2 regions of the Bradyrhizobium sp. 157 genome follow, and region 2 is predicted to be linked to the other one. Evidence: riboswitches for the same ligand, from Rfam matches in the RefSeq annotation. Region 2 holds a riboswitch; the other holds the start of a gene.
What was found. Region 2 has a riboswitch for cobalamin ahead of metE (5-methyltetrahydropteroyltriglutamate--homocysteine S-methyltransferase). Riboswitches for the same ligand answer to the same signal wherever they lie in the genome.
Positions count from the first base shown of each region.

Region 1 (3,413 bases), on a different contig from region 2:
CCCGCGCCGCCTTGGCTTCGTAAGCCGCGTAACGCTCGGCGAATGCCTCGCCGTAGAGGTCATGCAGATCGGGCGTCTCGTCCGGCGAGAACAGCGTCCATTCGCCGTCGGCCTCGACGCGCTGCATGAACAGGTCGGGCACCCAGTTCGCCGTGTTCATGTCATGGGTGCGGCGGCGATCGTCGCCGGTGTTCTTGCGCAGGTCCAAAAATTCCTCGATGTCGATGTGCCAGGTTTCGAGATAGGCGCAGACCGCGCCTTTGCGTTTGCCGCCCTGGTTGACGGCGATCGCGGTGTCGTTGGCCACCTTTAGAAACGGCACCACGCCCTGGCTTTCGCCATTGGTTCCCTTGATGTGCGCGCCGAGCCCACGCACGCGGGTCCAGTCGTTGCCGAGCCCACCGGAATATTTTGCGAGCAGCGCATTGTCCTTGACCGACTTGAAGATGCCGTCGAGGTCGTCGGCGATGGTGGTGAGAAAGCAGGACGACAATTGCGGCCGCAGCGTGCCGGAATTGAAAAGCGTCGGCGTCGAGGCCATGAAGTCGAACGACGACAGCAAATCGTAGAACTCGATCGCGCGCGCCTCGCGGTCGATCTCGCGGATCGCCAGCCCCATCGCGACCCGCATGAAGAACGCCTGCGGCAGCTCGATGCGATTGCCGTGCACATGCAGGAAATAGCGGTCGTACAGCGTCTGCAGACCCAGAAACTGGAACGCCAGGTCGCGTTCCGGCTTCAATGCCGCGGCAAGCTTTTTCAGGTCGAAGCGCGCCAGATCGGGATCGAGCAGTTCGGCCTTGATGCCGGCCTTGATGTAGGCCGGAAAGTACTCGCCGTAGCGCTCGGCCATCTCGGCCTGCGATGCGCTGCTCGGCGTATTATGCACGAAAGACAGCACCTCGGTGCGCAGCTTGTCGAGCAAGAGCCGCGCGCTCACATAGGCGTAGTTCGGCTCCTGCTCCACCAGCGTGCGCGCGGCCATCACCGACGCCAGCGCCAGTTCGTCCTCGCTGATGGCGTCATAGAGATTGCGCTGCGTCTCGGCGAGCACCGCGGTGGCGCCGACGCCCTGAAGGCCAGTGCAGGCTTCTTCGATGATCAGCGTCAGCCGCGCGATATCGAGCGGGACCTGCACGCCACTGGCCAGCGTGACACGTAACGAGGGCTTCCCCGATGGCTGGGCGGCCATGGCCGCGTCCTGTCCGGCACGCTGGCGCGTGCGTTCCTCGCGATAGAGCACATAGGCGCGCGCGACCTTGTGATGCTCGCTGCGCATCAAGGCGAGCTCGACCTGGTCCTGCACGTCCTCGATATGAAAGGTGCGGCCCTCGCTCATCCGGCGCGACAGCGCGCCGACGACTTCGGCGGTCAATTGCTCGACGATTTCATGCACCCGGCGGGAGGCCGCCGCGCCATGTCCCTCGACCGCGAGAAACGCCTTGGTCATCGCGACCGAAATCTTGCTGGCGTCGAATTTCGAAACCGTGCCGTTGCGACGAATCACCTGCATCGGCGGCTGCGCTTCCGAGGCGGCAAGCGATTCGGGCAGCAATCGGAGGAATGGAGCGGCGCTGGCTTCGCGATCGAGAGAGAGTGACATCAAGAGACCCCGTGATGGTGTTGGGGCTGGATGTCAGAGAGGACGCTGCTTCAAGTGCACGGGCTGGAAATGCCGGCATGAATCTGCAAGCGCCGCCGGGACACCCCGCCCGTGGACGTTTTTTCGGTGTCGCGGCAGGTCTCCTGGCTCGCAGGTCGCCGTTGTCCCCGTGTCTTCCCAATGCGATGCCGCATCAGTGACGTAAGATTCGGAAACAACTCACTGCTTACAGTTGCGGGGGCAGCGCCGGATTCTCGCGCATTACGCGCGATACACCGGCTTCCCTCTTAGCCACCATGTGTTGGGTCATGGCGGACCGTGACAGCTATATCTCGTGTTATTCGCGTCCGCCTGTCAATGGGAAGAGCAGGTGATGTGCAAGAATTTCGGCGAGGGAACTCTCGGCTGTGAACAACGATTACAACGCGCCGGCGAATATCGCCGAGTTGACGCGCCTGCCGCGTTGCCGATAAGTGGACCCTGTCGTGGTTCTTCGGGAGACGTTCTTCCGAAGCTAAGAGGGAAGCCGGTGCGGCCGAAAAGCCAAAGCCGGAGCTGCCCCCGCAACTGTAAGCGGCGAGCCGCTGTCCAATGAAGTCACTGAAGCCTCACGAGGTTTCGGGAAGGCCGGACAGCAGCATTGACCCGCGAGCCAGGAGACCTGCCTCGACAACATACACGTCCTCGGGCGGGGTGTCCCGGTGGTGCGGTTGCGATTTTCCGCGCGCGCTCTGCCGTTCGCGAAAATCCAGACGTGTCACTTCGGCCTTTGCCCCCAACTTTTGGGGTTAAGCCAATGTCTGGTTCTACGTCTTCTTCCACAATCTCCACTTCCTCACTTCCCGTTGCCTCCCTTGGCACGCCGCGCATCGGTCCGCGCCGCGAGCTGAAATTCGCGCTGGAGAGTTTCTGGTCGGGCGCAACCGACGAGAGGGCGCTGATCGAAACCAGCGTCGGGCTTCGCGCCGCCAACTGGGCGCGCCAGAAAAAGCTTGGCGTCACCGTGATCCCGTCGAACGATTTCTCGTTCTACGACCAGGTGCTCGACACATCCGTGATGGTTGGTGCGATTCCGGAAATCTATCGCTGGAACGGCGGGCCGGTCTCCCTCGCGACTTACTTTGCGATGGCACGCGGCGCGCAAGGCAAGGCGCGTGAAGCGAGCTGCGGCCATATCAATCACGGACACGACGCCGCGCATGGCGTGCCGGCGCTCGAGATGACAAAATGGTTCGACACCAACTACCACTACATGGTGCCCGAACTGGCCAAGGATCAGAAATTTGTCCTCGCCTCGCGCAAGCCGATCGAGGAATACGAGGAAGCCAAGGCGCTGGGTTATCAGACCCGCCCTGTGCTGGTCGGGCCGGTCACGTTTCTCAAACTCGCCAAGAGCAAGAATGCCGGTTTCAATCCGCTGTCCCTGCTTGATCGCTTGGTGCCGGTTTACATCGAGGTCCTGCGCGAACTCGCCTATCGCGGCGCGAAATGGGTGCAGATCGACGAGCCATGTCTCGTGCTCGATCTCGACGTCGTCGCCCGGCAGGCACTGCATTATGCCTATGCGGAGATCGCGAGCGCAGTACCGCAGCTCAAGATCATGCTGGCGACCTATTTTGGCGGGCTGGGCGCCAACCGCGACCTCGCGCTGTCCCTTCCCATCGCCGGCCTGCATCTCGATCTGGTGCGCGCGCCGGAGCAGATCGACGAGCTCGCCGGTTTTCCTGATGACCGCGTGCTGTCGCTCGGAATCATCGACGGCCGTAACATCTGGCGCGCTGATTTGAGCCGGCTTCTCGACCGGTTTGAG
Region 1 covers NZ_JADPKF010000079.1:92,079-95,491, forward strand. Annotated here, with positions in the region: gene IVA95_RS21165 (ribonucleoside-diphosphate reductase subunit alpha) at 1-1,603, opposite strand, end outside; cobalamin riboswitch at 1,719-1,939, opposite strand; cobalamin riboswitch at 2,073-2,287, shown strand; gene metE (5-methyltetrahydropteroyltriglutamate--homocysteine S-methyltransferase) at 2,427-3,413, shown strand, end outside.
Region 1: linked by a shared signal. The riboswitch ahead of IVA95_RS21165 (ribonucleoside-diphosphate reductase subunit alpha) and the one ahead of metE (5-methyltetrahydropteroyltriglutamate--homocysteine S-methyltransferase) in region 2 are both predicted to bind cobalamin.

Region 2 (3,413 bases):
AGGTCGATCAACATCGTTATGACTTAAGGCGCTGATCTTCTCCGAGAAGCCCTCGAAGGGCTCTGTCAGAGGACACCGTTAAATTTGTCTCGAATAAGGACGAGGCCGCCTCGATGCTCCAGTCGCCGCGTCGAGGCTTATCGTCGCTGGCTGACGAGCCAAGGCGAGGTGGACGGGGCGTCAAATATCACAAGATCGATTTGCAGGATATCTAAAGCGACGTCACGGCCGAAGCCGAAGAGGCGGTCTCCTCGCGCGACGAGATCGGTCCGGAGATCCTGAAGACGTACGAGAAGCTCGGCATCCGCTTCCGTGCACGAGTGCATGGAGCGTAGAGTCATAGCACGATCCCGCCGCCCGCCCTCTCGCCGCTTACTCCAGTTTCGCAAGTCAGCGTGCATCCTGAGGTCCGGAACTGTTCCTGCGATGTCGCGCAGGCCAACGTCCAGGCTGCACTACTCCCCAAGCGGCGACGGAAACAACGAAGGCGCGCGCCAAAGTCGCTCAGCACGTGAGTGCCTGGCGCACCGAGGAGATCATCTTGACCAACGCCACGGAGGCGATCGAGCTCGCGGCTCGTCGCGGGGTCAGCCGAACACAGGCAGTCCGACCTGATCATCCGTTCGATCCTGGAGTAATCCGGCCTTTGCAATTCCTCAGAGCCTCATGGCACTGTGATCAAACGGATGCCGGCCGAGGATGATCGCAACTTCCTTACGGACGAGTTCGAGAAGCTGCTGACGGAAAAGACCAGGCTTTGTCGCGATCACGCAGATGTCGAAGCGCCCGGCGCGTTCGTTCTGCTCGCGGAGCTCATCCGACTACGCGAACAGGGTGTTGAGCGGACGCATTCACAAGCGGAGCCTCCACAGATCCACGCGTTTTCACCAGGCCGGGAGTAAGACCGTTGTAGCCTACCTAGTACAGCTCGCAATCGCTTGGGCAATATCGCAGCGACACTCCAGTAGGTTGACGGATCGATCCTCGTGCGCATAATGCCAGCCGTCGTGGTCTCCGGATTTCGTTTGATCCGGAGCTAAGAGGGAAGCCGGTGCAATGCCGGCGCTGCCCCCGCAACTGTAAGCGGCGAGCCGCTGTCCAACGAAGTCACTGAAGCCATGCGGCTTCGGGAAGGCCGGACAGCAGCGACGACCCGCGAGCCCGGAGACCTGCCTCGATTATATCGTCCACGGGCGGGGTGTCCCGGTGTGCGCCAAGCAGCTGTCGCTCACGCGATATTCGCTGCATGCGTCCGCCATGGCCTTTGCCCCAATCATGGCGTCTGAGCTATGTCTATTCTTTCGCTTCCCGTTGCCACACTGGGGATGTCACGCATCGGCCCACGACGCGAACTCAAATTCGCGCTCAAGAGCTACTTGGCGGGAAACTCCAGCGAAGCCGAGCTCCTCGAGGCGGGGAGTAAACTTCGTGCCGCTAATTGGGCACGGCAGAAATCCCGCGGTGCGACCGTCATTCCTTCGAATGACTTCTCGTTTTACGACCATGTGCTCGATACCAGCGTAACGGTCGGCGCCATTCCCGACGTCTACGGCTGGACCGAAGGTCCTGTGTCGCTCAAGACCTACGTCACCATGGCGCGTGGCGCTCAGGACGGTGGTCACGCTCAGCATGGGCCTGGAGTAGCCGCACAGGAAATGACGAAGTGGTTCGATACCAACTACCACTACATGGTGCCGGAATTTCACCAGGATCAGATCTTTAAGTATTCCTCTCGAAAGCCGATCGAGGAATATGAGGAGGCAAAAAGCCTCGGCTACCGAACGCGCCCCGTCCTAGTTGGCCCAGTCACTTTCCTGAAGCTCGGCAAAAGCGCAGATCCCGCATTCAATCCGCTGTCGCTGCTTGACCGGCTCCTCGCAGTCTATGTCGATGTCCTCCGCGAACTAGCCTCGCGCGGTGCTGAATGGGTTCAGCTCGACGAGCCATGCCTAGTGACGGACGTCGACGAAGCGTCGCGGGCGGCTGTCCGCCGGGCCTATGCTCATTTCGCAGAGGTTGTGCCGGCCCTTAAAATCATGCTGGCCACTTATTTCGGCGCTATCGGCGACAATCTTGAAACAGCCTTGGCCTTGCCCGTTGCCGGGCTTCATGTCGATCTGGTTCGGGCACCCGACCAGTTGGACGCAATTGTCGCCACAGCCCGCAGAGATCTCGTGGTCTCGCTAGGCGTCGTTGATGGTCGCAACGTCTGGCGCTCCAATCTTGCGGCGCTGCTCGACCAATTGCCCCTATGGTCAAAAAGCTGGGCAGGGACCGTGTTCAGATTGCTCCTTCCTGCTCGCTGCTTCATGTTCCGATCGACATTGAGCTAGAGACCGATCTCGATCCCAATCTGAAGACGTGGCTGGCGTTCTCAGTTCAGAAGATCAAGGAACTTTCGATATTGGGCAAAGCGCTGGCCGGCCATGCTGCCGAGGTGGCCGATGAACTTGCGCTTTCGGAGGACGCAGCCGTGACCCGCGAAACATCGCCCGAGATCCACAATGCGAATGTCGCCGGACGAATGGCCGCGATCGACGATAGCATGCGTCGCCGTCGCAGTGCGTTCACCCAGCGTGCCGACGTCCAGCGCGTCGCGTTCGCATTGCCGATGTTTCCAACGACAACCATCGGATCCTTCCCGCAAACGGTCGACGTCCGGAATGCGCGTGCGGCTCATGCGCGGGGAGCGCTGAATGACGCGCAGTACGAGCAGCTTCTGAAAGCGGAGACAGCCCGTACCGTGCAGTGGCAGGAAGATATCGACCTGGACGTGCTCGTACACGGTGAGTTCGAGCGCAATGACATGGTTCAATACTTTGCCGAGCAGCTGTTGGGATTCGCTTTCACCAAGCACGGCTGGGTTCAGTCTTATGGGTCGCGGTACGTTCGCCCGCCTATCCTGTTCGGAGATGTTTCCCGGCCGAAGCCGATGACCGTTGAATGGTGGCGCTATGCGCAGTCTCTGACCAAGAAACCCGTCAAGGCTATGCTGACCGGACCGGTGACGATCCTGAACTGGTCGTTTGTCCGCGACGACATCTCGCGGAGCGAGACATGCCGTCAGATCGCTCTTGCGATCCGAGATGAGGTCATCGACCTTGAGGCGGCTGGAGCGACCATGATCCAGATCGACGAGGCTGCGTTGCGGGAGGGATTGCCGCTACGCAAATCGCAGTGGAGGAACTATCTCGATTGGGCAGTGGACAGCTTCCGCGTTTGCTCCTCCGCTGTCGCCGACGGAACTCAGATCCATACCCACATGTGTTATTCCGAGTTCAACGAAATCATCGATGCGTTCGCAGCAATGGATGCTGACGTCATTTCAATCGAGAGGTCGCGTTCTAAGATGGAATTGCTCGAGGCCTTCAAGAGCTACTAATATCCCAATGAGATCGGGCCCGGCGTCTACG
Region 2 covers NZ_JADPKF010000086.1:25,812-29,224, reverse strand. Annotated here, with positions in the region: gene IVA95_RS23155 (hypothetical protein) at 687-902, shown strand; cobalamin riboswitch at 992-1,192, shown strand; partial or broken gene metE (5-methyltetrahydropteroyltriglutamate--homocysteine S-methyltransferase) at 1,290-3,413, shown strand, end outside.